One region of the Mesorhizobium sp. 113-1-2 genome, then DNA from elsewhere that is predicted to be linked to it. Evidence: predicted binding sites of a transcription regulator. Region 1 holds the regulator's gene; each other region holds the start of a gene.
What was found. The regulator PhoB, encoded in region 1, activates phosphate uptake and scavenging genes when phosphate is short. The targets are predictions, from matches to a motif close to TGTCATNNANCTGTCAT.

Region 1 (10,374 bases):
CCACACCGACACGGTCTGGGTGCCGAGCGCGATGCGGTTCAGCGCGGCATGGTCGCCGTCCTGGCCCGACACCGGCACGGTGCCGGCGAGACCTTGCGCCGTCAACGCTGCGACGACGCCGCCGGCGGTACCGTCATTGGCCGCGACGACCGCGTCGACCTTGTTGTCGTTGGCGGTCAGGAACTGTTCCATGTTCTTCTGGGCGTTGGCGGGCAGCCAGCCGTCCGTATAGGCCTCACCGACATTCTTGATCTTGCCGCTGTCGATGGCCGCCTTGAGCACTTCCATCGAGCCCGAGAACAGGAAATCGGCGTTCGGATCGGCGCCCGAGCCCTTGATGAAGACATAATTGCCTTCCGGCTTGGCCTTGAACACCGCAGCAGCCTGCAAGCGGCCGACTTCCTTGTTGTCGAAGGTCAGGTAGAAGACGTCCTTATTCTCGATCAGGCGGTCATAGCCGACGACCGGAATGCCTTCGTCCAACGCCTTCTGCACGGCCGGGCCGATGGCCGAGGCGTCCTGCGCCAGGATGATCAACGAATTGGCGCCCTGCGAGATGAGGCTCTCGACATCGGTAAGCTGCTTGCCGGGATTGGACTGTGCGTCGGCGGAAATGTACTTGTCGCCGGCGGCCTCTATCGCCTTCTTCATCGCGGCCTCGTCAGTCTTCCAGCGCTCTTCCTGGAAGTTGGACCACGAAACGCCGATGACCTTGTCCTTCGCCTGCGCGACCGACGCAAGCGTCAGCGACATGGCGACACCCGCCAGGATGGCGGCTGTGAATCTCTTCATGATATTCCTCCCTGCGCCGCGTATGGCGCGACCAAACTGGCCCTAAGGCCGGCACAGAGGCCCTATTTTTTCGAGCCTCGAAAAAACACTGATCCAACACCGGAACGCTGTCAACAACGATTCTGATGGATTTTGATGTCCCCGCGAATTTTTTTCGAGCCTCGGAATAAATAAATGACAGGACGGGCCGCTTCTGCCAGTATTTGACCGTGTCGCATGCGGCGTTCGAGGAACCGCGGCGACCGGGGAGGATGTGGGAAAACATGTCGGTCGGAATCCGTCACGACGATCTGCGCCGGCGCAACCGCGCCATGGTGATTGCGGCCGTGCGCCGGGCCGGCCGGCCCTCGCGCACCGAGATCGCCGCGACCACCGGCCTCAGCCATTCGACCATATCGGCGATTTCCTCCGATCTGATCGGTGAAGGCATCCTGGCCGAAGGCAAGCCGAGCGAGGCCGGCTCGCTGAAGCGCGGCAGGCCGCAGGTCGGCCTCGGCCTCAACCCGGAGGCCGCGGCCGTCATGACCGTGGTGCTGTCGCTGAATTTCCTGTCCGTCGCCGTCATCGACTATGCCGGCCAGGTGGTCTCGGAGGAACAGCGCCGGCTGGACACGCTGACCATGTCGCGCGAAGCGCTGATCGGCGAATGCGTCGCCATCGTGCGGCGGCGCCTCGAGGATCCCGATATCGACGTGCGCAGCGTCGCCCGCATCGCGCTGGCGATCCAGGGCATCACCGACACCGAGGCCCGGGCGATGCTGTGGTCGCCGATCACGCCGCAGACCAACATCGCCTTCGCCGACATACTCGAGGCCGAGTTCGGCATCCCCGCCACCATGGAAAACGACTGCAACATGATGGCGGTGGCGCTGCGCTGGCGCGATCCCGAGCGCTATCGCGACGACTTCATCGCCATCCTGCTTTCGCACGGCATCGGCATGGGCCTGGTGCTGAAGGGCGAGCTGTTCACCGGCACCCATTCCTCGGGCGGCGAGTTCGGTCACATGATCCATCGGCCCGGCGGCGCGCTCTGCCGCTGCGGACGCCGCGGCTGCGTCGAGGCCTATGCCGGCAACTACGCCATCTGGCGCAACGCCAGGCAGCTTGGCGAGGACACCGAGCCGGTCGCCGACGTCAGCGACGCACAGATGCGGGCACTCGCCGCCACCGCACGGGAAAGAGACGGGCCTGAGCGAGAAGCCTATCGCAAGGCCGGCGAGGCATTGGGCTATGGCCTCGGCAGCCTGTTCGCGCTGATCGATCCCGCGCCCGTCGCCATGGTCGGCGTCAGCGCCGCCGCCTTCGACCTGATCGAGCCGGCATTGCGCGAGGCGATCGCGCAGACCGCCGGCGGCCAGCACTCGAAATCGATTTCCTTCGACACCGAACCGAACGAACTGCCGCTAATCCGCGAAGGTTGCGCCATGCGCGCGCTGACCTTCGTCGACCAGGAGATTTTCGCGCCGGGCGTGCAGGCGAAATCAGGCCTTGCCGTAAAGAAAAACGTAGCCTGAATCAGGTTACGCTCAATCCTCGCGGATCGCGTAGCCCGCCCCGCGAATGGTGCGGATAACGTCCGGCATGCGGCCATTGTTGACCGCCTTGCGCAGGCGGCCGACATGCACGTCGACGGTGCGCTCGTCGATGTAGATCGTCTCGCCCCAGACATTGTCGAGCAGCTGGCTGCGCGAGAACACGCGGCCGGGATGGCGCATCATGAATTCGAGCAGGCGGAACTCGGTCGGCCCAAGCCGTATCTCGCTCTTCTTGCGATAGACCCGGTGCGATTCGCGGTCGAGCACGATGTCGCCGACCTTGAGCACGCTGGACAGCACTTCCGGCTTGGCGCGGCGCAGCAGCGCCTTGACTCTTGCCATGAATTCCGGCGTCGAAAACGGCTTGACCAGATAGTCGTCGGCGCCGGTGGAAAGTCCACGTACACGGTCGCTTTCTTCGCCCCGCGCGGTCAGCATGATGATCGGCAGCCGCTCGGTCTCGGGCCGCATTCGCAGGCGCCGGCAGAGTTCAATGCCGGACACCGCAGGCACCATCCAGTCGAGCACCAGAAGGTCGGGCACGTTCTCCTGCAGCCGGATTTCGGCTTCGTCGCCGCGCGGCACCACCTCGACCTGGTAGCCTTCGGATTCCAGATTGTAGCGGAGCAGCACCCCAAGCGGCTCCTCATCCTCCACCACCATGATGCGTGGCGCGATCATCGACTGGTTACCCCTGCGCTCAGGCCGCCGGCGCTGACATCGCCGTCTCGTCCTGTTTTGGACGATTGGCGGGCAGCTGCGTGCCGGTCAGGACATAGTACGCATTCTCGGCGATGTTGGTCACGTGGTCACCGATGCGTTCGAGATTCTTGGCGCAGAACAACAGATGCGTGCAGGCCGTGATGTTGCGCGGGTCCTCCATCATATAGGTCAGCAGTTCACGGAAGACGGAGGTGTATTTGACGTCGATACGTTCGTCGTCGGCGCGCAACTTCGCCAGTGCGGCGGCATCGCGCGCCGCATACTCCTCGATCACGCCCTGCACCTGGATCAGCACCAGCTGCGCCATGGCGTCGATGGAATGCGACAGGTCGCGCGGTGTGGCGCTGAGGCCGACGGTGCCGACGCGCTTGGCGATGTTCTTGGCAAGGTCGCCGATGCGTTCGAGGTCGCCGGCCATGCGGATCGAGCCGACGACATGACGCAGATCGTCGGCCATCGGTTGGCGCTTGGCGATCAGCGTGATGGCACGGTCGTCGAGTTCGCGCTGGCGCGCGTCCATGATCGCGTCGTCGGAGACCACGCGCTGGGCCAGCGCATTGTCGGAATTCAGCAGTGCCTTGGTGGCGCCGCCGACCATCGAGCCGGCGAGGTCGCCCATGTCGCTGATCAGCCTGCTGATCTGTCCGAGATCCTCGTCGAAGGCTGCGACTGTGTGTTCGGCCATGATCCTGGTCCTCGTATGCGTGCGATCAGCCGAAGCGGCCGGTGATGTAGTCTTGCGTGCGCTTCTCGCGAGGCGACGTGAAGATCTTCTCGGTTTTGTCGAACTCGACCAGTTCGCCCAGATACATGAAGGCGGTCTGCTTCGACACGCGCGCCGCCTGCTGCATGTTGTGGGTGACGATGACGATCGTGTAGTCGGCTTGCAACTCGTCGATCAGCTCCTCGATCTTGGCGGTCGAGAGCGGGTCGAGCGCCGAGGCCGGCTCGTCGAGCAGGATGACTTCCGGCTTCACCGCCACGGTGCGGGCGATGCACAGCCGTTGCTGCTGGCCGCCCGACAGGCTGAGGCCGCTGGCGTTGAGCTTGTCCTTGACCTCGGTCCACAGTGCCGCGCGCTTCAGCGCCTGCTCGACACGGCCGTCCATCTCGGCCTTGCTGATCTTCTCATAGAGCCTGACGCCGAAAGCGATGTTCTCGTAGATCGACATCGGGAACGGCGTCGGCTTCTGGAACACCATGCCGATCTTGGTGCGCAGCAGATTGAGGTCCTGCGAGCGGTCGAGAACGTTCTGGCCGTCGAGCAGCACCTGGCCCTCGGCGGTCTGCTTGGGATAGAGCTCATAGATGCGGTTGAAGACGCGCAGCAGCGTCGACTTTCCGCAGCCCGAAGGGCCGATGAAGGCGGTGACGCTGCGCTCGGGCAGCGACAGCGTGATATCCTTCAGGGCCTTCGACTGGCCATAGTAGAAGTTGAGGTTCTTGACCTCGATCTTGGCCTTGGCCACCGCCTCGGCGGCGATCGTCATGTCTGGAGACAACATCTGGCTCATTTGTCCTCTCTGCGTCCGGTCAGGCTGCGCGCAAAGATGCTGAGCGCGAGAACCGTCAGTGTGATGATGAGTGCACCGGTCCAGGCCAGCTGCTGCCATTCCTCGTAAGGGCTGAGAGCGAACTGGAAGATGGTGACAGGCAGGCTGGCCATCGGCGCGTTGAGATTGCTCGACCAGAACTGATTGTTCAGCGCCGTGAAAAGAAGCGGTGCGGTCTCGCCGGAGATGCGCGCGATCGCCAGCAATATGCCGGTGACGATGCCGGAAAGTGCCGCGCGGTAGGCAACCGAGCGGATGACCACCCAGCGCGGTGCGCCGATCGCGGTGCCGGCTTCGCGCAGGGCGTTGGGCACCAGATTGAGCATGTCCTCTGTGGTGCGCACCACGACCGGGATGACCAGGATGGCAAGTGCTACGGCACCGGCGATCGCCGAGAAATGCCCCATTGGCCGCACCATCAGCTCATAGACGAACAGGCCGATGATAATCGACGGCGCCGACAAAAGGATGTCGTTGATGAAGCGAACCACGGTGGTGAGCTTCGAGAAGCGGCCATATTCCGCCATATAGGTGCCGGCCAGCACACCGATCGGCGTGCCGACGATGATGCCGATGATGGTCATCACGATGCTGCCATAGATGGCGTTGAGCAGGCCGCCGGCATCGCCGGGCGGTGGCGTCATTTCCGTGAAGACCGAGAGGGACACGCCGGCGAGGCCCTTGTAGAGCAGGGCGCCGAGGATCAGCGCCAGCCAGGCAAGGCCGATGCCGGCGGCGACGACGCACAGCGTCATCATCACGCCATTCTTGCGCTTGCGGCTCAGGTGAAGCGATGCGGCTGTCGACATCGGTCAGGCTCCGGTGCGGGCGTCAATGCGCATCAGCATGTAGCGGGCGATGGCAAGGATCAGGAAGGTGATGACGAACAGGATCAGGCCGAGCGCCACCAGCGAGGAGGTGTAGAGATCGCCGACCGCTTCGGTGAATTCGTTGGCGATGGTCGCCGAGATCGTCGTTGCCGGCGCAAACAGCGATGTCGAGATGCGGTGCGCGTTGCCGATGACGAAGGTCACCGCCATGGTTTCGCCGAGCGCACGGCCGAGCGCGAGCATGACGCCGCCCATGATGCCGATGCGCGTGTAGGGAATGACGACCCGGCGCGTGACTTCCCAGGTCGTGCAGCCGATGCCATAGGCCGATTCCTTGAGCACCGACGGCACCGTATCGAAGACGTCCTTGGTGATCGAGGTGATGAAAGGCAGGATCATGATGGCCAGGATCATCGCCGAGGTCAGCAGGCCGATACCGTAAGGAGGGCCGGCGAACAGGCTGTTGAGGCCCGGAATGCCGTGGAAGACGCTGATGATGAAAGGCTGCACCGTCGTCTGCAGGAACGGCGCCAGCACGAACAGGCCCCAGATACCGTAGATGATCGAAGGGATGCCGGCCAGCAATTCAACCGCCATGCCGATCGGGCGCCGCAGCGGGCGCGGGCAAAGCTCGGTGAGGAAGATGGCGATGCCGATGCCGAGCGGCACGGCGATCAGGATGGCGATGGCCGAGGTGATGATGGTGCCGTAGATCGGCGCCAGCGCGCCGAACTTCTCGGTCACCGGATTCCAGCTTTCGCTGGTCAGGAAAGAGAAGCCGAAGGTCGACAGAGCTTGCCAGGAACCGGCTACCAGCGAGATCGCAACACCACCGAGCAGGACCAGAACCAATATGGCTGCGGCGCGGGTCATTCCGTGGAAGATCGAATCGGTCAGCGCGAACCGTCGAACGGTGGCGTCGCGCGAACCTCTAACGGCTGGCAAGGCTTCCTGGACAGCGCTCATGTCAAGCTCGGCTCTTTCAAGTTGATGGGAAAAGGAGCGCCGCGGGCGCGGCGCTCCTTCGGAGGATATTACTCGCCGGCGTAGACGGGCTTGCCGTCGGCCTGGATGTCGGCCTTCCACGAAGCCTTGATCAGGTCGACGACGCTGTCGGGGATCGAGACGTAGTCGAGCGCCTTGGCGGTTTCCTTGCCGTCCTTGTAGGCCCAGGCAAAGAACTTCAGCGCTTCGCCGGTGGCAGCGGCATCATCCGGAGCCTTGTGGATCAGAACCCAGGTGGAGGCAGCGATCGGCCAGGTGGTGTCGCCAGGCTCGTTGGTGATGATGACGTTGAAGTTCTTGGCAGTCTTGAAGTCGGCATTCGAAGCGGCAGCGCCGAAAGATTCGAGCGACGGCTCGACGACCTTGCCGGCTGCATTCAGCATCTTGGAGTAGGACAGGTTGTTCTGCTTGGCATAGGCGTATTCGACGTAACCGATACCGCCGTCGGTCTGCTTGACGGTGTTGGCAACGCCTTCGCTGCCCTTGGCGCCGACGCCCGTCGGCCATTCGACGGCGCTGTCCGAACCGACCTTGTCCTTCCAGTCCGGCGAGAGCTTCACCAGATAGTTGGTGAAGTTGAAGGTGGTGCCCGAGCCGTCCGAGCGATGCACGACGGCGATCGCGGTCGACGGCAGGGTGAGGCTGGGGTTCAGCGCCTTGATCGCGGCATCGTCCCAGGTGGTGATGGCGCCGAGATAGATCTGGGCGAGGGTCTTGCCGTCGAGAACGAGTTCGCCCGGCTTGACGCCGGTGAGGTTGACGATCGGCACGATGCCGCCCATCACCATCGGGAACTGCACGAGGCCGTTCTTTTCCAGATCGGCGTCGGACATCGGCTTGTCGGTGGCGCCGAAGGTCACGGTCTTGGCGATGACCTGCTTGATGCCGCCGCCGGAGCCGATCGACTGGTAGTTGAGGCCGATGCCGGTATCCTTCTTGTAGGTGTCGGCCCACTTGGCGAACACCGGATAGATGAAGGTCGAGCCGGCGCCGGAAAGGTCAGCTGCCATTGCTGCGGAAAGGGTGAAGGTAGACGCTGTAGCCATTGCAATCGCAACGACCGCTGAGCGGATGAAATGTCTCATGTGGCCTGCTCCTGTTCGGAAGATGGTCTCTCGGCGCCATTCCTAACCAGCGCCCGCTGAGGCCAATAGACTTGGATTATTACAGTCGCATGACAGTTTCATGTCAGCCCGGTAACGCGTCGCCGGCACTCGAAAAGGAGGCGGCGTCGGGCGGTTGCGGCCCGATCCGAGTTTGCCGCGGGAATCAGGGGCTTGAGCCATCCGCCGGCTGCAGCCGCCGCCGGATTCGGCGGGGCTTTCCCAGGTGAAGAAAATCCGGACGGGAGCGCGTTGCTCAAGGCCAGAGCGTGTCGTGGCCGGGCCATCGCCAAAAACAGGTCCGTTGGGGTAGGTTGACGCTGTCTCTTGCCGGCGGTCGCTGCTCCCGCCCGTAACTGCAAGGGCGGAATTCGATTTTGCTATTGTTCCGGCTCGGCGCCGCCTTTGGTATGGTGCGATCGCACCATAGGCATTGCACGCAGGGGTAGCAGCAAATCGGCGATTGATTCCCTCGGCTTGCCTCTTCCGATCCTTGGGACCGGGCGACGCGGGTGCTATCCCGCGTTGCGCTGGACCTGGCGGCCGGCGCCGAGCCAGCGCTCGACTTTCTCCAGCAAGGCCCTGGGGCTGATCGGCTTGGGCAGATAATCGTCCATGCCCGCCTCCAGGCAGCGTTCGCGATCGCCCTTGAGCGCATGCGCGGTGACGCCGACAATCGGCACATGCGTGCCGGTTTCCTGCTCCAGTTGGCGGATCGCGGCCGTCGCCTCGAGCCCGCTCATCTCCGGCATCGAAACGTCCATCAGGATCATGCACGGATTGAGCTTGCCGAAGGCGTCGAGCGCCTTGCGACCATTGCCGACTATCTCGAAACCATACCCGGTCTCGCCGAGGATCTGGGTGAAGACCATCTGGTTCACCTCATTGTCCTCGGCCACGAGTATATCCAGCCTGTGCCCGCCACCGCCGGAGGCAGGCAGCCTCGGGCGAACCGGCGGCGGCTGCAATTGCGCGCGTTGCTCAGACAGCGCCGCCGGCGGCCGCTGGGGAGCATCGAGCCTCTCGGTCGCAAGCTGCTGGACCGGACCGTCCGTGGTGTGGCGATGGCGCTGTATGGTCGCCACCAGCGTCTCCAGAAGCACGGAGGAGCGCGCCGGCTTGATCAGCTGGGCGTCGATGCCGAGATCGCGGTAGCTGGTGTTGGCGAGCGATTGGTCGACCGAGGTCAACATGATGATCGGCGTGTCGGCAAGGCCTTCGGTGTTGCGCACGATGCGCGCCATTTCGGCGCCGCTCATCTCGGGCATCTGGTAGTCGAGAACGACGCAATCGACGGGCACGCCATAGGCGGCAGCCGCGATCAGCACCTTGAGACCCTCGGCGCCGCTTTCGGCCGCACAGGAATCGAACGTCCACGAGGTCATCTGCTCAGTCAGGATGGCCCGGTTGACGGCATTGTCGTCGACGATCAGCACGCGTGAGCCCGTCACGTCCACCGGCATGATGCGCTGCCCGTTCTGCTGTCCCGCCCTGGGCAGCGTCACGGTGAACCAGAAGGTCGAGCCCTTGCCCTCGGCGCTCTCGACGCCGATCTCGCCGCCCATCAATTCGACCAGCCGTGAGGTGATGGCAAGGCCCAGCCCGGTGCCCTCGTGCCGCCGTGTCGAGGAGGTATCAACCTGACTGAATTTTTCAAACACCAGTTTCAGTTTTTCCTCGGGGATGCCGATACCGGTGTCGGTGACCGAGATCGTCAGCCTGGTTCCGGTCGGCACCCGCTCGCCGGTCACGTCGACCAGCACATGGCCTTCATCGGTGAATTTCACCGCATTGCCGAGCAGGTTGGTGACGATCTGCCTTATGCGCCCGACATCGCCGATGAACAGGCTTTCGAGCCTCGGCTCGACGCGCACGATGAGTTCGAGGTCCTTTTCCTTGGCCCGCGTCGACACCAGCGTCGCCACATCCTCGATCGCCTCGGCAAGGTTGAAGGGCGCCGGATCGAGCACCATCTGGCCGGCATCGATCTTGGAGAAATCCAGGATGTCGTTGATGATTGTCAGGAGTGCGTTGCCCGACTTGACGATGATGTCGGTGAACGTCTTCTGCTTCGTATCGAGATTGGATTTGGCCAGAAGTTCCGCCATGCCCAGCACACCGTTCATCGGCGTGCGGATCTCATGGCTCATATTGGCGAGGAATTCCGACTTGGCGCGGTCGGCGAGCACGGCGCGCTGGCGCGCCTCGCTGAGTTCCGCCTCGCGCATCTTCAGCTCGGTGATGTCGGTGGTCGATCCGATCAGGTAGAGCGAACCGTCCGACGCGATCATCGCGCCCTTGCGCGCGAACTGATGCCTGACGCTGCCGTCGGCAAGCCGCACCGTCTCCTCGATCTCCTGGGTGTCGCCGGTGCGCAGCACCGCCAGGTCGCCGGCCACGAAAGCCTCGCCATCCGGCCCGAAGATCTCGATGTCGGTCTTGCCGATCGCATCTTCCCTGCTGAGACCGGTCAGATCGCACCAGCCCTTGTTGACATAGAACTGCCTGAGGTCGGAGCGCTTGGCGTAGATCGACACCGGTACATTGTCGATCAGGCTGCGGAACACCTCGTTCTCGCGCATGCTCTCTTCCAGAGCCCGCTCGCGTGCCTTGACGTCGGTGATGTCGGTGCTGGAGCCGACCAGATGCACCGATCCGTCAATGGCCACCAGGCGGCTCTTGCGCGTCATCAACTGCCGCACCGTACCGTCGCGATGGGTGACGGGCTCCTCGACCTCGAGGCCCTTGCCGGTTACGACGACCTCGGTGTCGTCATGGCTGTAGCTTTCCGCGTCTTGCGTGCCGAACAGCTCGCGGTCGGTCCGGCCGATGA
Region 2 (10,374 bases), 1.1 Mb from region 1:
CCAGCACTTCGCCACGTGACTCGCGACCGCGCATCGCCAGCCGCTCGGCCAGCACGTCGGGCGAGGCAGTGATCTCGACAATGGCCAGATTGGCGTAGCGCTCGCGCAACACCGGGATGATCGCGCGCGAAACGTTCGCCACGGCGACATGGCCATTGGCTACCGACCAGTCGACATCGGCCGGCAGGCCGTAGCGCAAGCCATGTGCTTCCCACGAAATCGCGAAGGCGCCGTCGGCCTCGGCCTCGACGAAGGCGGCATCGGCCAGCGTGTCGTGATCCTCGCTCGCGGCATCGCTCGGCCGGGTGATGACGCGGCGCACGAACTCCAGCCGGCTCTCGTCGGCGAACAGCGCGCGGGCGTAGCCGATCACCGTGTCCTTGCCGGCGCCGCTGGGCCCCACGACGGCGACAAAGACGCCATGGCGGATTGGAAACGTTTCAGCGGACAGTTCGCGCTCGATCAAGGCCGACACCATCACGCGACCCGGCGTCCCTGCCGCCAGACGGTGCGCACCACCGGAACATGGTCGTCGACGCGCACGCGCACCAGATCGGCGCGGCGGCCCTGTTCGATGATGCCGCGGTCGGTCAGGCCAACGGCTTCGGCCGGGTTCTTCGAAACCATGGCGACAGCCTGCGGCAGCGAAATGCCTTCGACCATGTCGCCGAGGAAGAAGGCGGACTGGATCAGGCTGAAGGGAATGTAGTCCGAAGACAGGATGTCGAGCAGGCCATCACTGGCCAGCGCGCGCGCCGAGACATTGCCCGAATGTGAGGCGCCGCGCATGACGTTGGGCGCGCCCATCAGCACGCCGAGGCCCGCGGCCTTCGAGGCGCGCGCCGCTTCCTCGGTGGTCGGGAACTCGGCAACGCGCACACCCTGCTCGATCGCCTCGTCGACATGGCCCGATGTGGCGTCGTCATGGCTGGCCAGCACGATGCCACGCTCATGGCAGGCGGCTGCGATCACCGCGCGGTTCGGTGCCGAATTGCGCGCCGATTCCGCCATCCGCTTCTCGCAGAACAATTTGAAGTCGCGATCGCTCAGCTTCAGCTTGCGCTGGTAGTAATAGGCATAGGTTTCGAGATTGACGAACTGGCGCTGGCCCGGCGCATGGTCCATCAGCGAGGCCAGCTTGACCCGGTCGTCCCCGTCGAAATTGGCGAAGGCCTGCAGGCAGTCCGGCGCCGAAACCTCGCAGCGCAGATGCAGGAAGTGATCGGCCCGCAAACGATCCTGCGCGACGCTGTCCTCGATCGCGTCGGCCAGCTTGCGGATATCGGCCAAGGTGAGGTCGGCATCCTCGTCCATGCCGACGCGCAAGGCGTCGAGGACGGTGGTGATGCCGGCCGTTGCCACCTGCGCGTCATGGGCAAGCACGGCGGCAATCGGGTTCCAGCGCACCTTCGGCCGCGGTGCGTAATGGCCTTCGAGATGGTCGGTGTGCAGTTCGACCAGCCCGGGAATGACATAGTCGCCGCCCATGTCCTCGCCGGTCCGGCCAGAGCCTGCATCGATGCCGGCGATAAAGCCGTCACGCAGCACCAGCGACCCCTCGACGATCTCGTCGGCAAGTACGATGCGGGCGTTGGAAAGAACGGTTTCGGCGGTCATTTCGGGCAGTCCTTGTCTGGGTAATGTTTGTTCAGGCGATTTTTCTGGCCGGGCGGCGTCCCAGCGCGTGCTGGGACAGCACCATGAACGGCGCACCGGGTTCGGGTTCGACAAACAGCGTCAGCGCGTCCACCAGCACCGGCTGCCGCAGCACGTCCGCGAACAGGCTGTCGATTGCTAGGCGAAGACGAGGGCTTTCCTGTGGCCCGGCCCGGCCGGACAGTGTCATGTGGAAGCGGAAGGTCTCGAAGACATAGGGGTAACCCCACTGGCAGAGATTGCGGAACTCGGCCGGCTTCAGCGAATCCGGGCTGCGCCGTTCGATCTCGGCCTCGGTCAGCGGCGCGCGAAAGCGGTCGAAATCGCGCACGACGTCGTCGGCGAAGCGGTTGAGCGGCGGGAACGGTCCCTCGGGCACCAGCGCGAAGAAGCTGTCGATCTGGCTGACGACGAGGCGCGGGATCGTCACAACAGGCGTCGCTTCGGCAAAATGGTCGATTGCGGCGCGCAGCGAGGTTTCCGTCTCGTTGGCCGCCAGGCGGAAGGGGGCTTTCAGCGTCGCGTGGAAGCCATAGCGGCGCGCCGAGGCGGTGTGGAAGGCAACTTCCGCCGCCGATAAATCGGCCACGGCCTCGACCGGCCTTGTCGCCGCGCCGAACGGGTCGCGGCCCAGCCAGTTGGCGGCGATCCGCGCCAGCGGTTCGTCCTGCCGGGGGGTGAAGTAGATGGCATAACGCATGGGAAGTCCTCGTCAGTCTCGCTGCCATAGGTGATTTCCATGACGGATTGACGAAGCTTTGACGGGTTTTCGATGGCAAATCGACCTGAGAAGTCCTTAGCCGACGATTTTTCCCAGCTGGACCAATGGCTTCACTCGAAAGACATCGGCGCTCAGGCCTTCATCAACCATTCGTGCTCGGGTGCATTGTGGAATTTCCACGTCCGCTTCGGCCCGGCCATGACGTTGAGATAGTAGAGATCGTACCCATGGCAGGCGGCGCAGGGGTGATACCCCTTGGGCACCAGCACAACATCGCCATCCTCGATCGCCATGGCTTCGTCGAGCGCGCGATGGCCATCCGTGTCGGCGTCTGTATAGACGCGCTGGAAGGCAAAGCCCTGCGGCGGGTTGAGGCGGTGGTAATAGGTCTCCTCAAGATAGGATTCAGCAGGCAGATTGTCCTGGTCGTGCTTGTGCGGCGGATAGCTCGACGTGTGGCCGCCGGGCGTGATGACCTCGACCACCAGCAAGGAATCCGCCGGCTTGCCTTCCGGCAGGATGTTGGTGACGTAGCGCGTGTTGGTGCCCTTGCCGCGCACCTCCTGGCCGAGATCGTCCGGCCCGATCACCCGAACCGGCAAACCACCGCCAAGGCCGGGCGCCGAGCACACCGCGAGCTCCAATTCGGTATCAGCCGTTACCGACCACTCCGATCCCTCGGGCACATAGACCGACCACGGCTTGCCTTCGAAGGGAGACATCCGCTCGCCGAGCAGGCCGAGATCCTTGCCGTCTGCCTTCGCCGTGCCCTTGCCGGTCACGAACACCAGGCAGACTTCGCGGTCGTCCGTCTTCCCCGAAGCGCTTTCGCCGGGTTGCAGCCGATGCAGGTCGAAGCCGACATAGGTCCAGCCGGCGCTTTTCGGCGTCACATGGGCGACGCGGCCATGGCCCTTGTCGGCCTTGACGAGCAGTTTCGACATCGGGTTACTCCTTCGGTTCGGCCTCGGCCGTCGCATTGTTCTCATCGGCCGGCTTGTAGAGGTAGAAGAACTGCCAGACGGCATAACCAGCAAAGCCGAGCGCGATGACGCCCCAGAACGGCGTGCCGGTGGCGAATTCGATAATCGACCAGATGACGCAGACCGCGACGACGGCGACACGCCGCCATAGCGGGCGGAAGAAGGGGTGCTCGTAATCTTTCATCGGGCCAATCTACAGCAACCTGGCTCGCCGTGAACCCATCGCATCAGGCATTCGGGAAGCCTTGCGTCTCGACCGTGTAGCCGGCGGCGGTCATCACCCGCATCAGTTCCTTGTGGCCGACCTCAGCCATCTTGAGCGGCGGGTTCTTCTTCGGGTCCTGCTCGGCCTCGACCACGAACCAGCCTTCATAGCCATAATCGGCGAAGCGTTGCACGATGGCGCCGAAATCCAGCGAGCCGTCGCCCGGCACGGTGAAGGCGCCGAGCGCCACGGCGTCGAGGAAGGACTGCTTGGTGCGGTCGAGCCCGTCGATCACGCCCATGCGCACATCCTTCACATGGACATGGCTGATGCGCTTGTGGTGGTTGTCGATGGCGCGCAGCACGTCGCCGCCGGCAAAGGCCAGGTGTCCGGCGTCAAGCAGCAGCGGAATGCCTTCGCCGGAATGGCGCATGAAGGCATCGAGCTCCGGCTCGGTCTCGACCACAGCCGCCATGTGGTGGTGGTAGGAGAGCGGCATGCCTTGTTCGGCGCACCATTCGCCGAATTCGGTCAGCCGCCTCCCATAGGCCTTCATCTCGTCGCCCGACAGTTTCGGCTTGGTGGCGAGTGGCTTCGAGCGGTCGCCCTGGATCGAGCGGCCGACCTCGCCATAGACGATGCAAGGCGCGTTGACCGCCTTGAACAGGTCGATCATCGGCTGGATGCGATCCTTGTTCCTGCCCATCTCCTCATCGACCAGCGTGCCGGAAAACCAGCCGCCGCACAGCGTCACGTCGGCCGCCTTGAGAATCGGCAGCATAACGGCGGGATCGTTGGGGAAACGCCGGCCCATTTCCATGCCGGTGAAGCCGGCCGAACGCGATTGGCGCAGGCATTCTTCCAGCGACACGTCATCGCTCAGTTCGGCAAGATCGTCGTTCCACCACGCTATGGGGGACATGCCCAGTTTGGCTTTCAAGTCGTCACTCCGGTTTCTTGTTCACCCTCCCCCTTGTGGGGAGGGTCGCTGCGAAGCAGCGGGGTGGGGGGCGGCGCCGACATCAATCGCCGACGCTCTGCATCTGGCGCTTTTCGTCATAGGCCTTGCGTGCCGCATTGACCTGGGGCCGCGCGGAGACTTCCGGCACCGCCACATCCCACCAATGGCCGCCGGCATCGGTGGAAACCAGCGGATCGGTGTCGATGACCAGCACGGTGGTGCGGTCGTTTGTCTTGGCTTTTTGCAGCGCGTTTTCCAGACCGGCGATCGACGGCACCTTTTCGGCGATCGCGCCCATGCTCGCCGCATGCGCGGCAAAGTCGATATCGGGCAGGATCTCGTGGCGCGAGTCCTTCAGGAGATTGTTGAAGTTGGCGCCGCCGGTCGCCATCTGCAGCCGGTTGATGCAGCCATAGCCGCGGTTGTCGAGCAGCACGATAGTCAGCTTCAGGCCTAGCATCACCGAGGTGGCGATCTCGGAATTCAGCATCAGATAGGAGCCGTCGCCGATCATGACGACGACCTCTTCGTCGGGCTTGGCCATCTTGGTGCCGAGCCCGCCGGCAATCTCGTAGCCCATGGTCGAGAAGCCATATTCGGCATGGTAGGAGCCGGGCGCGCCGGCCTGCCAAAGCTTGTGCAATTCGCCGGGCAGGCCGCCGGCGGCATGCAGCAGCGTCACGCCGGAGCCCATGGCGCGCTGCACGGCGCCGATCACCTGTGCATCGGAGGGGAAAGCGGCATTGGTTGAGGCCGTCACCTTGGCCGCGTCGGTCTGCCAGGCCTTCTTGCCCTTGGCCGAATTGTCGGTCCAGGCGGCTGGCGCCTTCCAGCCCTTCAGCGCGGCACCGAGTTCAGCGAGGCCCTCGGCCGCGTCGGCGACCAGCGGCAGCGCGCGGTGCTTGCCGGCATCGAAAGGCTGCACGTTCAATCCGATGATGGTCTTGCCGGAATTCTTGAACAGCGCCCACGAGCCGGTGGTGAAATCCTGCAGGCGTGTGCCGATGGCAAGCACGACATCGGCTTCTTCCGCCAGCCGGTTGGCGGCCGAGGTGCCGGTAACGCCGACCGCCGCCATGTTGAGCGGATGATCGTCGGGCAGCGAGGATTTGCCGCCTTGCGTCTCGCAGACCGGAATGCCGGCGCCTTCCACGAACTTGGCCAGCTCATCGGAGGCCTGCGAATAAAGAACGCCGCCGCCGGCGATGACCAGCGGCTTCTTGGCACCCTTGAGCGCTGCCGCAGCGGCGGCAAGCTCGTGGCGATCCGGGCGCGGCCGGCGCTGGTGCCAGACCCGCTCGGCGAAGAAGCTCTCGGGATAGTCATAGGCCTCCGCCTGCACATCCTGGCAGAGCGACAGCGTCACCGGGCCACAATCGGCCGGATCGGTCAGAACAGCCATGGCGCGGCTCAGCGCCGGGATGATCTGCTCAGGCCTGGTGATGCGGTCGAAATAGCGCGACACCGGACGGAAGCAGTCATTGACCGTCGCCGTGCCGTCGGAAAAATCCTCGGCCTGCTGCAGCACTGGATCGGGAATGCGGTTGGCGAAGACATCGCCGGGCAGAAGCAGGACAGGCAGCCTATTTACATGCGCCAGTGCCGCCGCCGTCACCATGTTTAGCGCGCCGGGGCCGATCGAAGAGGTCGCGGCCATGAAGCGGCGGCGGAAATTGGCCTTGGCATAGGCGATCGCCGCATGCGCCATCGCCTGTTCATTGTGGGCGCGGAAGGTCGGCAGCTCGTCGCGCACCTGGTAGAGCGCCTCGCCGATGCCGGCGACATTGCCGTGACCGAAGATCGCCCAGACGCCGCCGAAGATGGGCACTTTTCTGCCGCCGATCTCGGTCATCTGGCGGCTGAGGAAGCGGGTCAGCGCCTGCGCCATCGTCAGGCGGATTGTCTTGCTCATGGTGTTTTCCTCCGCAGTCCTTGTGCCGCGCCTTTATGCTGCTTTACGGCCACGCGCGGCAAGCCACGCTTCGGTCAGCTGTTCGAAGCGCGTCGCCATGTCGGCGACCGCCTCGTCATCCGACATCTTGCCGGCCAGCCATTGTTCGGCCGCGTGGACGAAGATGGTGCGGCCGACAGCAAAGCCCTTGACGATCGGCGCCTTGGCGGTGGCGGCAAACGCCGCCTCCAACTCATCCTGCGGCGCTTCCAGCCCGAGCAGCACGATGCCGCGGCACCAGGGATCATGCTTCAGGATGACCGCTTCGATCTTGGTCCAGGCACCCGCAGACGCCTGCGGTTCGAGTTTCCACCAATCCGGCTTGATACCCAGCGCATAGAGTTCCTCCAGCGCGCGCGGGATCGTCGTGTCGTCGAGCTTGCCGTGCTTGCCGGCGATGATCTCGATGAGCAGTTCCCGGCCGACTTTCCGCGCCGCCTCGAACAGCGCGCGCAATTTCTGCTGCTGCTCTTCCTTCAGGGCCGCCGGATCGTCGGGGTGATAGAAGCACAGGCATTTGATGCAGTGATCAACCGGCCATTCCACCAGTTGCGAGCCGATGTCCTGCGAGAATTCGAAGCGCAGCGGCCGCGAGCCCGGCAGTTCCACCGGGCGGCCGAGCCAGGCGAGGGAATGCCTGGCGAATTCGAACATCGCCTCGCGGCCATGTTTTTCGTCGATCAGCATGCCGTAGCCGTCGCGGCCGGCAGCGACCTTCGCCGCGGCCTTGACCGCCAGCACCTTGAAATCGCGGATGCGCGCCGGATCGGCGCCGGTCTTCGCCGCCACGTCCTCGAGCTGCACACGGTGGTCGCAGGCGAGCGCCATCAGCGAGGGGATGTCGCGCCGGCGGGTCGTCGCCCAATGGATGTGGTTGATCGCCTCGTCCTTGCGCAGCGCCCTGTATTTGCTGCCGTTCTTGAGGAAGAACTGCAGCTCCTCGAAGGTCGGATATTCCGGCGCGCAGAGCAGCCGCGACACGGCGAAGGCGCCGCAGGCATTGGCCCAGGTCGCCGCGGTCGCATGGTCTTCGCCGCCCAGCCAGCCGCGCAGGAAGCCGGACATGAAGGCGTCACCGGCGCCCAGCACATTGTAGATCTCGATCGGGAAACCCTTGCCGACGACACCGTCCTCGAGATCGTCGCTGATCGGTCCGTCATAGACGATGCAGCCCATGGCGCCGCGCTTCAAGACGATGGTGGCCGCCGACAGCGCGCGGATCGTCTTCAGCGCGCGCAGGCAATCGTCGGCGCCCGAGGCGATCATGATCTCTTCCTCGGTGCCGACGATGAGATCGCAATCGGGCAGCACGGTCTTCAGCTGGGCCGAGACCCTGTCCGATTTGACATAGCGCTCGAAGCCTTCGGCATGGCCGGCGAGGCCCCACAGATTGGGCCGGTAGTCGATGTCGAAGACGACCTTGCCGCCCTTGGCTTTCATGATGCGGATCGCCTTGCGCTGCGCGGCGTCGCTGTTGGGCCGGGAAAAATGCGTGCCGGTGACGACGATCGAGCGCGCCGAAGCGATGAACGCTTCGTCGATGTCTTCCGGCGCCAGCGCCATGTCGGCGCAGTCCGAGCGGTAGAAGATCATCGGCGAAACGCCTTCGCTTTCGACCGAAAGCAGCACCAGCGCCGTCAGCCGTTCCTTGTCGGTCTTCAGCCCGTCTGTGTTGACGCCTTCGCGCTTGAGCTGTTCGCGGATGAAGCGGCCCATCTGTTCGTCGCCAACGCGCGTCAGCAGCGCCGAGCGCAGGCCGAGCCTCGCCGTACCGACCGAAATGTTGGCGGGGCAGCCGCCGACGGACTTGGCGAAAGAAGTGATGTCCTCCAGCCGCGAGCCGATCTGCTGGCCATAGAGGTCGACGGAAGCGCGACCGATGGTGATGACGTCGAGCGGCGCCTGTCTGGCGTCCACGGCTTCGCTCATTTGGAACCTCCCGTCAGTCTTGTTGTCAGGAACAACATTGTTTGGGTAACACGCGCGAGCGGCAGCGTGGTGCCGGCAATATGAAATAATAATTCCAATCCATAGTCAATATGGAATGAGCATTCCCTGACCTAAAATTACCTTTTGGGATAGCCGATCAGGCCTTGCGCTTGCGGCCTGCGTCGCGCCGCTTCTCGCCGACGCCGACGGTCAGCGCCATGGCCAGCGCCATCGTCGCCGACAGCGAACGGAAGCCGGCGAAGTCCGCCTCGGCAACCTCGAACCAGACGCTGGCGAACTGGGCGAGCGGCGAAAACGAGCTGTCGGTGATGGCGACGATCGGCACGCCTTGCTCCGAAATGGTGCGTGCTTCCTCGATGGTAGCGGGCGCATAGGGCGAGAAGGAGATGGCAATGACGGCGTCCGCCGGCGTGGCGAAGGCGATCATCTCGGCGTTGAGGCCGGCGGCCGATTCGATCAGCTGGTTACGGATCTTCAGCTTGCCCAGCGCATAGGCGATGTAGGTCGCCACCGGGTAGGAGCGGCGCTTGGCTAAGACATAGATGGTCTGCGCCTTCGCCAGCAGCGAAATCGCGTCTTCCAGATGCGCGTCATCCAGCGCGCGCGAAATGTCGTTGAGCGAGGTGCTGGCGGCGGCGACGAAGCCGTCGAAGATCGCGCGATGTCCGGCGCCGCCCTCGGCCTTGGCGCGCAGCGCCTGCAGCCGTTCGTCATAAGATGAGTTGCGCTCCCGCAGCCGCTCGCGGAACACCTGTTGCAGGCTGGTAAAACCGTCGAAGCCGAGTTGCTGGGCAAAGCGGATCAGGGTGGAGGGCTGCACGCCGGCTGAGGCGGCGATGCTGGCGGCGGTGCCGAAGGCGATGTCGTCGGGATTGTCGAGCGCGTAGGCGGCGATCTGCGCGATGCGTTTGGGCAGGCTTTCGCGCCGGTCCAGGATGGTGGCGCGCAGCGTCTCGAAGTCGCGAGGTACCCGTTCGTCCATCGTCGGCCCGTCCAAGCTTGTCCAAAGCGCGTCAGCGCGCTTCAGACCGTTTGATTCCATGCATGTCGTTGTCCCAAAACCGCAGCGCACTTTTGGGCGACATGCATTGGAAACGTCCTCTCTGCCCCATCATAGCGAGCCTGCGCAAGAACGCCATAAAAAATGAGGCAGACATTCCATTTCAAGAAGAAATGGACTAATTCATCCATCAAGCGCTTCATGTGGTGGAGAACGGAAAATGGTTGGCGTCGGTCTTATCGGCACGGGCTTCATGGGCAAATGTCACGCCATAGCGTGGAGTGCCGTCGGCGCCGTCTTTTCCGATGTCGCCAAGCCAAGGCTTGTCCATCTCGGAGAGGTCAATGAGGAGCTTGCCCAGCGCAAGGCCGGCGAGTTCGGTTTCGCCAGGGCGTCCGGCGACTGGCGCGCCGTCGTCAACGACCCGGAGGTCGAGATCGTCTCGCTGACCACGCCCAACCAGTTCCATCCCGAGATGGCCATCGCCATTCTCGAGGCTGGTAAGCATCTGTGGTGCGAAAAGCCGATGGCGCCGAGCTTCGCCGAGGCCGAGGCCATGGCTGCCGCGGCGAAGAAATCGGGCAAGATCGCGGCGCTGGGCTATAACTACATCCAGAGCCCGGCCATCCGTCACATCGGCGCGCTGCTCGACGAGAAGATTATCGGCGAGGTCAACCATCTGCGCATCGAGATGGACGAGGATTTCATGGCCGATCCCGAGGCGCTGTTCTTCTGGAAGCATGAGGCGTCTTCCGGCTATGGCGCGCTCGACGATTTTGCCGTGCATCCGCTGTCGCTGGTCTCGGCCCTGTTCGGCCGCATCGCCAGCGTCATCTGCGACATGGCCAAGCCGTATGCCGACCGCAAGCTGGCTAGCGGCGGGCGCCGCGCGGTCGAAACCTACGACATTGCCAGCGTGCTGATGCATCTGGAAAACGGCATTGCCG
Region 3 (10,374 bases), 2.9 Mb from region 1:
GCCAGATCGAAGTGATGGAAATGCACCCGCCAGACCATGCTCATCTCCCCAGATAGACTTCGACGACGCGCTCGTCGGCCGAGACGAAATCGAGCGTGCCTTCCGACAGCACCGAGCCCTCGTGCAGGCAAGTGACCTTGACGCCGAGTTCGCGCACGAAATGCATGTCGTGCTCGACGACGATGACCGAATGGTCGCGCGCAATGTCCTTGAGCAGCCGCGCGGTCTCCTCGGTCTCGGCATCGGTCATGCCGGCCACCGGCTCGTCGACCAGAAGCAGCTTCGGGTCCTGCGCCAACAGCATGCCGATCTCCAGCCACTGTTTTTGGCCGTGGCTGAGATTGGCCGCGAGCTCATGGCGCTTGTCGCCCAGCCGGATGATACCGAGAATGTCGTCGATCTGCCGCGCCTCGGCCGCCGAGCGGCGGTGGAACAGCGCCGGGAAGATCGAACGCGGCCCCTTCAGCGCCAGCATCAGGTTTTCCTCGATCGTGTGACTTTCGAAGACCGTCGGCTTCTGGAATTTGCGGCCGATTCCCATCATCGCGATCTCGGCCTCGTCATGCCTGGTGAGATCGACCTGGCCGTCGAAGAACACTTCGCCCTCGTCGGGCCGCGTCTTGCCGGTGACGATGTCCATCATCGTCGTCTTGCCGGCGCCGTTGGGCCCGATGATGGCGCGCATCTCGCCCTTGTCGAGCACCAGCGACAGATTATTGATGGCGCGAAAGCCGTCGAAGGAGACCGAGACGCCGTCGAGATAGAGGATGGTGTTCGACTTGCTCATGGCCCTTACTCCGCCGCCTGCGGTTCGGGCTCGGACCACGACCACTCGCCTGGATTTCTAGCCGGGGAGCGAGCAGGCTTCGAGGTCGCGGACGCCACGGCAACCTTGGTACCGGCCTCTTCAGCGACGGAGGCCGCACGCAGCGCCTTCGCATTGCCGCGCCAGCTGTCCCACATGCCGATGATGCCCTTCGGCAGAAGCAGCGTGACCGCCACGAACAGGCCGCCCAGCGCAAACAGCCACAATTCCGGCAGCACGCCGGTGAACCAGGATTTGCCTGCGTTGACCAGCAGCGCACCGATGATCGGCCCGACAATGGTGCCGCGCCCGCCGACGGCCGCCCAGATCACCACCTCGATCGAATTGGACGGCTCGAACTCGCCGGGATTGATGATGCCGACCTGCGGCACGTAGAGCGCGCCGGCAATGCCGGCCATCACGGCCGACACGGTGAAGGCGAACAGTTTTACGTTCTCCGCTCGCCAGCCGAGGAAGCGCGTGCGGCTCTCGGCATCCCGCACCGCCATCAAGAGCTTGCCGTATTTGGAGCCAACGATCGCCCAGGTGATGAACACGGCAAGCGCCAGCATCACCGCGCTCGCCGCAAACAGGGCCGAACGGGTTGCGTCGGCCTGCACGTTGAAGCCCAGAATATCCTTGAAATCGGTCAGGCCGTTGTTGCCGCCGAAGCCCATGTCGTTGCGGAAGAAGGCGAGCAGCAGTGCATAGGTCATCGCCTGGGTGATGATCGAGAGATAGACGCCGGTGACGCGGCTGCGGAAGGCGAACCAGCCGAAGACGAAAGCGAGCAGGCCGGGCACGGCGAGCACCATGATCGCGGCAAACCAGAAATGGTCGAAGCCGTACCAGAACCAGGGCAATTCCTTGTAGTTCAGGAACACCATGAAGTCCGGCAGGATCGGGTTGCCATAGACGCCGCGCGAGCCGATCTGGCGCATCAGGTACATGCCCATCGCATAGCCGCCGAGCGCGAAGAAGGCGCCATGGCCGAGCGAGAGGATGCCGCAATAGCCCCAGACCAGGTCGAGCGAAAGCGCCAGCAGCGCATAGCAGAGATACTTGCCGGTCAGCGCGACGATATAGGCCGGGACGTAGAAAGCGCTGGTCGGCGATACCGCCAGATTGAGCAGCGGCACGAGGATGGCCACCGCCAGCAGGATGAAGATGGTGATGGCGATGCGGCGGTCCGCGCCGGCAGCGAAGAAGCGTCCCGTGATCATGCTTCCACCGCCCTGCCCTTGAGCGCGAACAGGCCGCGCGGGCGCTTCTGGATGAACAGGATGATCAGCACCAGCACGACGATCTTGCCGAGCACGGCGCCAGCATAGGGCTCGAGGAACTTGTTGACGATGCCCAACGAAAAGGCGCCGACCAGCGTGCCCCAGAGATTGCCGACGCCGCCGAAGACGACGACCATGAAACTGTCGATGATGTAGCCCCGGCCGAGATTGGGCGAGACATTGTCGATCTGACTGAGCGCGACGCCGGCAATGCCGGCAATGCCGGATCCGAGCGCGAAGGTCAGCGCGTCAACCCACGGTGTCCTGATGCCCATTGATGCGGCCATCCGGCGGTTGGCGGTGACGGCGCGCATCTGCAGGCCCCAAGGCGTCCGTTTCATAACGTAGAGCAGCACGCCGAACACTGTGAGCGCGAAGACCAGGATCCACAGACGGTTCCAGGTGATGGCCAGTTGGCCGATATCGAACGAACCCGACATCCAGGAGGGGTTGCCGACCTCCTGGTTGGTCGGCCCGAAGATCGAGCGCACGGCCTGCTGCAGGATCAGCGAGACGCCCCAGGTCGCCAGCAGCGTCTCCAGCGGCCGGCCGTAGAGGAAGCGGATGACGCCGCGCTCTATGGCCAGACCGACGAGCGCGGCGACCAGAAAGGCCAGCGGCAGCGCGATCACCAGCGACCAGTCGAACAGGCCGGGAAAGGACGTGCGGATCACCTGCTGGACGACGAAGGTGGTGTAGGCGCCGAGCATGACCATCTCGCCATGCGCCATGTTGATGACGCCCATGACGCCGAAGGTGATGGCAAGCCCGATCGCGGCGAGCAGCAGCACCGAGCCCAGTGAAATGCCGTACCAGATGTTCTGTCCGGCATCCCAGAACGCGAGCGTCGAATTGATGTTGGCGATCGCGGCCGTCGCGGCGTCCTTCACCGCGCCCGAAGCGTTGGCCTCGACCGAGGTGAGCAGCGAAACCGCGTCACGGTCGCCGCGCGCGCCGATCAGCGCGACGGCCACCAACTTGTCTGCATCGGGCTTGTCTGACACAAGTATGGACGCGGCACGCGCCTGCTCCAGCAAGGCTTTGACGCTCGCCACGGTTTCACCGGCGATCGCTGCGTCGAGCGGCTCGATATTGGCGGCATCAGGTGTCTTGAACATAGTGTCGGCGGCGGCGATGCGGACGGTCGGATCCTTGGACCCAAGCGTCAACGTGCCCAATGCATCACGGATGGCGCGGCGCAGCGTGTTGTTGACAGTGATCTTGGTTATGTCGTCTTCGGAGGCCTCGCCCGCTGCCTCGCCGCTCAGCGGGTCAAAAAGCTGCACGTTTTCGTCGCCTTCCTTACCGACAAACACCATCGAGTCGGCCGTGCGGATGTAAAGATTGCCGTCCGCCAATGCAGCAAGCGGCCGTTCGACAGCCGGATCGCCCGTGGCTGTCAACTCTTGAACGACAGCTCCCGTCTCGGAAAAGTCGGTCACTGTCGCGAATTTGGCGATGATGGCACGCAGATCGGCTTCCGCAGCGCCCGAAGACGACAGCGTCGCCAGCAGGAACAACAGCATCAGGCCAATCGTGCGGAGCAGACTCATGGGCTTTAGGCGACCCTTTAAGGTTGAATTGAGCGTCCGGACAGCGGAGGAAACCGTCCGGACGCGCGCGGTCTGACTAAGTCAGCCCTGGGAGGATCAGTTCGTTCCCTTGCCGCCGCACTTGCCGGTGGCAACGTTGAAGTTGCCGCAGGACAAAGGCTTGCGCCAATCGGAGATCAGGTCCTTGGAATCCGGCAGGTAGTCGGACCATTCGTCGCCCATCACCAGGCCAGGTGTCTTCGAAACCGTTTCGAACTGGCCATTGGCCTGGATTTCACCGATCAGAACCGGCTTGGTGATGTGGTGGTTCGGCATCATCGTCGAATAGCCGCCGGTCAGGTTCGGCACCGAAACGCCAATCATGGCATCGATGACCTTGTCCGGATCGGTGGTGCCGGCCTTCTGGACCGCCTTCACCCACATATTGAAGCCGATATAATGGGCTTCCATCGGATCGTTGGTGGTGCGCTTGTTGTTCTTGATGAACTTGTGCCAGTCGGCGATGAACTTCTTGTTCTCAGGCGTGTTGACGCTCTCGAAATAGTTCCAGGCGGCGAGATGGCCGACCAGCGGCTTGGTGTCGAGACCGGCAAGCTCTTCCTCGCCGACCGAGAATGCCATGACCGGGATGTCCTCGGCCTTGATGCCCTGGTTGCCGAGTTCCTTGTAGAACGGCACGTTGGCGTCGCCGTTGACGGTCGAGACGACGGCGGTCTTCTTGCCAGCTGAGCCGAACTTCTTGATCGCCGAGACTTCGGTCTGCCAGTCGGAGAAACCGAATGGCGTGTAGTTGGTCATGATGTCTTCAGCCGCGACGCCCTTGGACTTCAGATAGGCTTCCAGGATCTTGTTGGTGGTGCGCGGATAGACGTAGTCGGTGCCTTCCAGCACCCAGCGCTTCACCGAGCCGCCATCCTTGCTCATCAGATAGTCGACGGCCGGAATCGCCTGCTGGTTGGGCGCGGCACCGGTGTAGAACACGTTGCGTTCGCTTTCCTCGCCCTCATACTGGACGGGATAGAACAGGATGTTGTCGAGTTCGGAGAACACCGGCAGCACCGATTTGCGCGACACCGAGGTCCAGCAGCCGAACACAGCCGCGACCTTATCCTTCGAAATCAGCTCGCGTGCCTTTTCGGCGAACAGCGGCCAGTTGGAGGCTGGGTCGACGACGACGGCTTCGAGCTTCTTGCCGAGCAGGCCGCCCTTGGCGTTCTGCTCATCGATGAGCATCAGCATGGCGTCCTTCAGCGTCGTCTCCGAAATCGCCATGGTCCCCGACAGCGAATGGAGGATGCCGACCTTGATCGTGTCGTCGGCCGCCCTGGCGGGAGCCGACATCAGCAGGCCGGCGGCAACCACGCTCGCCGAAAACATTTTTGTTATTGTCGAGAAATTACCCCTCATGCGGAAGACTCCCAAGCTGGTTGATTGCACCGCAACAATACAATGCAACCCGCATGCCAACCGCCGCCGGGATATTGAAAATCGGCAAATAGACAAACATTATCAGCGTGTTATTATATTAGACTGAACAAACGAAAGAGAGCTGGTTAAAAATTGGTTGAGGGAAATTTGCGCAGCGGAGAAGGCATCTGCCTAATTTTCGCCCAATTTCGCCAAATGCCTATATTTTGACCCGCGAGCGCATGCCGCGGACAACAAATATTGCGGCACAGCGCAAAAATGGGGCAAGCTCGCTGCTCAACCGAGCGACGTCATGGCATCCCTGATTTCACGCATTTTTGTCGGCATAGTGCTTCTGGCGGCGGCGACCGGCGGCGCCCGGGCCGACTTCAGCGACGGCAAGATGCCCGACGGCACGTATCACTGCGAAGTCTACCTGCTCGGCATGTTCCTCAATCTTGGCGACATCACCATCAAGGGTAACGTCTATACAGGCCCTGTCACCTTCGGATCCGCCCAGCAGGCCTACAACTATCAGATGAATGCAAACGGCGAGATCTCCTGGCTGGGACCGCTCGGCGGCTACACCGCCGGCGGCAACTCGCTGTCGATGACCCAGGCGACGCTGGATGGCCAGAGCCCGCCCTCCTTCGACATCATCATGAAGCAACCTGACGGCGCCTTCACCGCCTCGACCTGCACGCGCGGAGGCAATCCGTAGGCCTTCCCCGGCAACGGTGCGGCCTCCACACGGCCCGCAAGCCGTGTCCGCCTTCCCATGTCATCTGGATGTTGCCGAAGCTGGGTAGGCAGCGGTGCGCCGTCACCCATCCACATCGAGAGGCAGACACATGGCCGACTTCCCGTCTTCATCCTCCCCTGTCATTCGCGACATCATCGCCGAGCGCGTTTCGCGCCGGTCCCTGCTGAAGGGCAGCCTCGCTTCCGGTGCGTTGATCGCCGGCGGCAGCTTTGTCGGCTCGTTGTTTGCCGGCGAAACACATGCGGCTGCGGCACTTTCCACACTCGGCTTTCCCGAGCTGAAGCGCGTCTACGACAAGACCCACGCCGCCGCCGAGGGCTATGAGACAACGATCGTCGCACGCTGGGGTGATCCGCTTGTCGCCGGCCTGCCGGACTTCGACGGCAACAAAGTCTCGGCCGACGAACAGGACAAGCGCTTCGGCTATAATTGCGACTACATCGCCTTCCTGCCGCTGCCCAAGGGTTCGGTGAACTCCGACCATGGCCTGCTCTGCGTCAACAACGAGTACATCTCACCCAATGTGATGTTCCCCGGCATGACCGAGGACAACGCCGGCAAGACGATGAACAAGGAACAGGTCGATCTCGGCCTGGCGGCGATGGGCCATTCGATCGTCGAAATCATGCTCAAGGACGGCAAGTGGCAAACCGTAGAGGACAGCCCGCTCAACCGCCGCATCACCGCCAACACCGAGATGACTGTTTCCGGACCGGTGGCCGGCCATGCGCTGCTCAAGACGTCCGCTGACGCGACCGGCACGAAGGTGCTCGGCACCAGCTACAATTGCAGCGGCGGTTTTACGCCCTGGGGCACCGTTCTGACCTGCGAGGAAGGCGTTTCCGACCTGTTCGGTGGCGACCCGAAAAAGGCGCCGACCGCGGACATTCTCGAGCGCTACGGCTTTGATGGCTCCGACATCTATGGCCGTGGCCGTTTCCATGACCGCTTCAACATCGACAAAGAGCCGAACGAACCGAACCGCTTCGACTGGGTGGTCGAGATCGACCCTTACGACCCCAAGTCGAAGCCGGTGAAGCGCACGGCCCTTGGCCGCATGTCGCATGAGGCGTCGACCGTCGTCCTCAACAAGGACGGCCGCGTCGTCGTCTAACATGGGCGACGACGATTATTTCGAATACATGTACCGCTACGTCTCGAACAAGGCTTACGACAAGGCGAACCCGGCTTCCAGCAACGGCCTCCTGGACGACGGCGTGCTCTCGGTTGCCCGTTACGACGCCGATGGTTCCATGACCTGGCTGCCGCTGGTTCACGGCCAGGGCAAGCTCACCGCCGAGAACGGCTTTGCCGATCAGGCTGAGGTACTGCTGAAAACGCGCCTCGCCGCCGACGCGCTGGGCGCAACCCCGATGGACCGGCCGGAGGACATCGAGACCAATCCGGTCACCGGCCGCGTCTACGCCGTCATGACCAAGAACAAGAAGCGCGACGAATCCAAGGTCAATCCGGCCAACACGCGGCCCGAAAACCTCTGGGGCCACATTGTCGAGCTGATCCCGCCGGGTGGCCGCGGCAGCGACGCCGACCACACCGCCGACAAATACGCCTGGGACCTGTTCGTGCTCTGCGGCAATCCCAAGGATGCGAAAGTCGGTGCAACCTTCCACCCCGACACGTCGGACAATGGCTGGTTCGTCTGCCCCGACAACATCACCTTCGATCCGGCCGGACGGCTATGGGTGGCGACCGACGGCGCCAATGATTTCGACCTGCCGGACGGCGTCTATGGCGTCGACACGGAAGGCGCAGCGCGCGGCCTGCCGAAGCTGCTGTTCACCTGCCCGCATGGCGCGGAGGCGACCGGCCCTTGCTTCACGCCGGATGGCACGACGCTGTTCCTCTCGGTCCAGCATCCCTCCGAGGATGCCGAAACGCTCGACAAGGCACAGTCGCTGTGGCCCGATTTCAAGGACGGCCAGCCGCCGCGGCCGTCGGTCGTCGCCATCCGCCGCAGGGATGGACAGCCGGTAGGCGCCTGAGGCGGCCAGCATAAAAAAGGCGCGGAACCCGTTTGGGTCCCGCGCCAGCAGGCAGCCGGGAGGTCAGATGGTTTTGGCCGACATCTGCGCGGCGATGTAGTCGGCCTGGCGGATCGCCAGCGACACGATGGTCAAGGTCGGGTTTTCGGCGGCGCCCGTCGTGAACTGGCTGCCATCCGACACGAACAGGTTCTTGATGTCGTGCGTCTGGCCATGCTTGTTGACGACGCCGTCCTCCGCCTTCTCGCTCATCCGGTTGGTGCCGAGATTGTGGGTCGAGGGATAGGGCGGCGTCGGGAAGGTGCGCGTCGCGCCGACCGCGTCGTAAAGTGCTGTGGCCTGCTTGTAGGCATGGTTGCGCATCGCCGTGTCGTTCGGATGGTCGTCGAAATGCACGTCGGCGATCGGCATGCCGTGCTCGTCCTTCTCGTCGGCATGCAGCGTGATGCAGTTCTCCTCGCGCGGCATGTCCTCGCCGACGATCCACAGGCCGGCCATGTGGTCGTAATGGTCGAGCGCGGTGGTGAAGGAGCGCCCCCAACCGCCCGGATTGAGGAAAGCGGCCATGAACGGCAGGCCAAGCGACAGCGTCTCGAACTCATAGCCACCGACGAAGCCGCGCGACGGGTCATGCCGCGCCTCGTCGCGAATGATGCCGGCCATGGTGGTGCCGCGATACATATGCACAGGCTTGTCGAAGATCGCGTAGACCGAACCGGTGGTATGCCGCATGTAGTTCTTGCCCACCTGCCCCGACGAATTCGCGAGGCCATGCGGGAACTTGGCTGATTGCGAATTGAGCAGCAGGCGCGGGCTCTCGATCGAATTGCCGGCCACCGCGACGATGCGGGCCTTCTGCTCCTGCAGCTTGCCGTCCTTGTCGGCATAGACGACGCCGGTCACCTTGCCGCTGGCGTCGTGGTTGATCTTGATCACCATGGCGTCCGGCCGGACTTCGAGATGGCCTGTCGCCTCGCCCTTCGGGATCTCGGTGTAGAGCGTCGACCATTTGGCGCCCCATTTGCAGCCCTGGAAGCAGAATCCGGTCTGCTGGCAGGAATTGCGGTCGTCGCGCTCGACCGAGTTGATGGCCATGTTGCCGGTGTGACATTCCTTGTAGCCGAGCTTGTCGGCGCCGGCCTTCAACACCTTGAAATTGTTGTTGCCGGGCAATCTCGGCCAGTCATTGGTGCCGGTCACGCCCATCTTGGCTTCCGCCTTTGCGTAATAGGGCTCCATTTCGGCAAGTGTCACTGGCCAGTCGAGAAGGTTTGCGCCCTTCACCTTACCGTAGGTCGTTGCCGCCTTGAACTCGTGCTCCTGGAAACGCAGCGAAGCGCCGGCCCAGTGCGTGGTCGAGCCGCCAACCGACTTGACGATCCAGGCCGGCAGATTCGGGAAATCCTTGGCGACCCGCCAGTCGCCGGATGTGGTGCGCTTGTCCTTCCAGGCGAGCTGGGCGAACGAATCCCACTCGTCATTGATGAAGTCCTCATATTCGTGGCGGGCGCCCGCCTCGAGTATGACGACGTCTATACCCTTCTGCGCCAGTTCGTTGCCGAGCGTGCCGCCGCCGGCACCGGAGCCGATGATGACGACCACGCCATCGTTCTTGAGATCAAATTGTGCTGCCATGGTTTCCTCCCATGAGATCGGTCGAAAAGCGGTTGCGGACAGAGCGGCTCAGAGCCACTCGATGTCGTTGAAACCGCGCGCGATGTAGCCGCCCTTGGAATAGGACTCGCCCTCGTAACCGAAGATCGGCCACACCTCTTTCTGGTTGTAGAGGCTGACGACGAGGCCGCCGCGCACCGCCTGGAAGAAAGGCGTCTTCTCGATCTCGGTGAGCAACGCCACACGCTGCTCTTCCCAGCCGAGCCCGCGATAACCACTCTTGCCGGCCTTCTTGTCGAGTTCGGCAATGCCCTTCTCGATCAGCTCCTTGTGGGCAGGATCCTTGGCGGCTGTCTCGTCATGGCTTTTGACGGCGATGGCGTAATATTTGTCCGGCACCTGGTCGTGCGGATAGATGTCGCGCGCCAGTTGGATCAGCGTCGCCATCGTCTCAGGCTTCAGCGCCGAGGTCTCCAGCCCCCAGGCGTGCTCTGGGCTGATGATGGCGCTGCCCGAAATGACGAGCAATGCGCCCGCTCCACCGCGTTTGAGAAGCTCGCGCCGTGACAGGCCGGGCTTCCTCTCATAGATCGTGACCATTTGTTCCTCCCTGCTTGCTGTTCGCACCCTTGGGGTGCCGTTGCTGGCGCCGCGCTGGTCCGCGCGGCCGGTTGTCCCCTATTGAAAACGTCCCCCACGCTGCAGAACCTCGATCTTGTAGCCGTCAGGATCCTCGATGAAGAAAAAGCGGGCGATGAGCGAACCGTCGCGGTTGAACTCGACGATCTTCTTCGGATTGAGGCCGAGCGCGCCGAGGCGATCGTGTTCGCTGTCGAGATCGGCGACCGAGACCGCGAGATGGCCATAGCCGTCGCCAAGCGCATAAGGCTCCTGCCGACCCTTGTTGACGGTCAACTCGACTTCGAAAGGTGTGTCGGCATTGCTG

Region 2: a site for PhoB is predicted at 2,396-2,412, ahead of JN279_RS02480 (DUF1045 domain-containing protein). Genes of this name have one in related genera too.
Region 3: a site for PhoB is predicted at 5,828-5,844, ahead of JN279_RS38725 (PhoX family protein). Genes of this name have one in related genera too.

Annotation. Positions count from the first base shown of each region.
Region 1 covers NZ_AP023242.1:1,596,850-1,607,223, reverse strand. The annotation lists gene xylF (D-xylose ABC transporter substrate-binding protein) at 1-792, opposite strand, end outside; gene JN279_RS07735 (ROK family protein) at 1,056-2,306, shown strand; gene phoB (phosphate regulon transcriptional regulator PhoB) at 2,319-3,008, opposite strand; gene phoU (phosphate signaling complex protein PhoU) at 3,028-3,735, opposite strand; gene pstB (phosphate ABC transporter ATP-binding protein PstB) at 3,761-4,564, opposite strand; gene pstA (phosphate ABC transporter permease PstA) at 4,561-5,412, opposite strand; gene pstC (phosphate ABC transporter permease subunit PstC) at 5,416-6,399, opposite strand; gene pstS (phosphate ABC transporter substrate-binding protein PstS) at 6,468-7,523, opposite strand; gene JN279_RS07700 (PAS domain-containing protein) at 8,057-10,374, opposite strand, start outside.
Region 2 covers NZ_AP023242.1:534,680-545,053, reverse strand. The annotation lists gene phnN (phosphonate metabolism protein/1,5-bisphosphokinase (PRPP-forming) PhnN) at 1-481, opposite strand, end outside; gene JN279_RS02485 (alpha-D-ribose 1-methylphosphonate 5-triphosphate diphosphatase) at 478-1,617, opposite strand; gene JN279_RS02480 (DUF1045 domain-containing protein) at 1,649-2,356, opposite strand; gene iolB (5-deoxy-glucuronate isomerase) at 2,509-3,321, opposite strand; gene JN279_RS02470 (DUF3329 domain-containing protein) at 3,326-3,544, opposite strand; gene iolE (myo-inosose-2 dehydratase) at 3,588-4,505, opposite strand; gene iolD (3D-(3,5/4)-trihydroxycyclohexane-1,2-dione acylhydrolase (decyclizing)) at 4,588-6,438, opposite strand; gene JN279_RS02455 (bifunctional 5-dehydro-2-deoxygluconokinase/5-dehydro-2-deoxyphosphogluconate aldolase) at 6,472-8,406, opposite strand; gene JN279_RS02450 (MurR/RpiR family transcriptional regulator) at 8,564-9,409, opposite strand; gene JN279_RS02445 (Gfo/Idh/MocA family protein) at 9,648-10,374, shown strand, end outside.
Region 3 covers NZ_AP023242.1:4,487,623-4,497,996, reverse strand. The annotation lists gene urtD (urea ABC transporter ATP-binding protein UrtD) at 41-787, opposite strand; gene urtC (urea ABC transporter permease subunit UrtC) at 793-2,028, opposite strand; gene urtB (urea ABC transporter permease subunit UrtB) at 2,025-3,641, opposite strand; gene urtA (urea ABC transporter substrate-binding protein) at 3,738-5,018, opposite strand; gene JN279_RS21710 (hypothetical protein) at 5,362-5,769, shown strand; gene JN279_RS38725 (PhoX family protein) at 5,900-6,925, shown strand; gene JN279_RS38720 (PhoX family protein) at 6,927-7,814, shown strand; gene JN279_RS21700 (GMC family oxidoreductase) at 7,878-9,449, opposite strand; gene JN279_RS21695 (Twin-arginine translocation pathway signal) at 9,498-10,028, opposite strand; gene JN279_RS21690 (VOC family protein) at 10,107-10,374, opposite strand, start outside.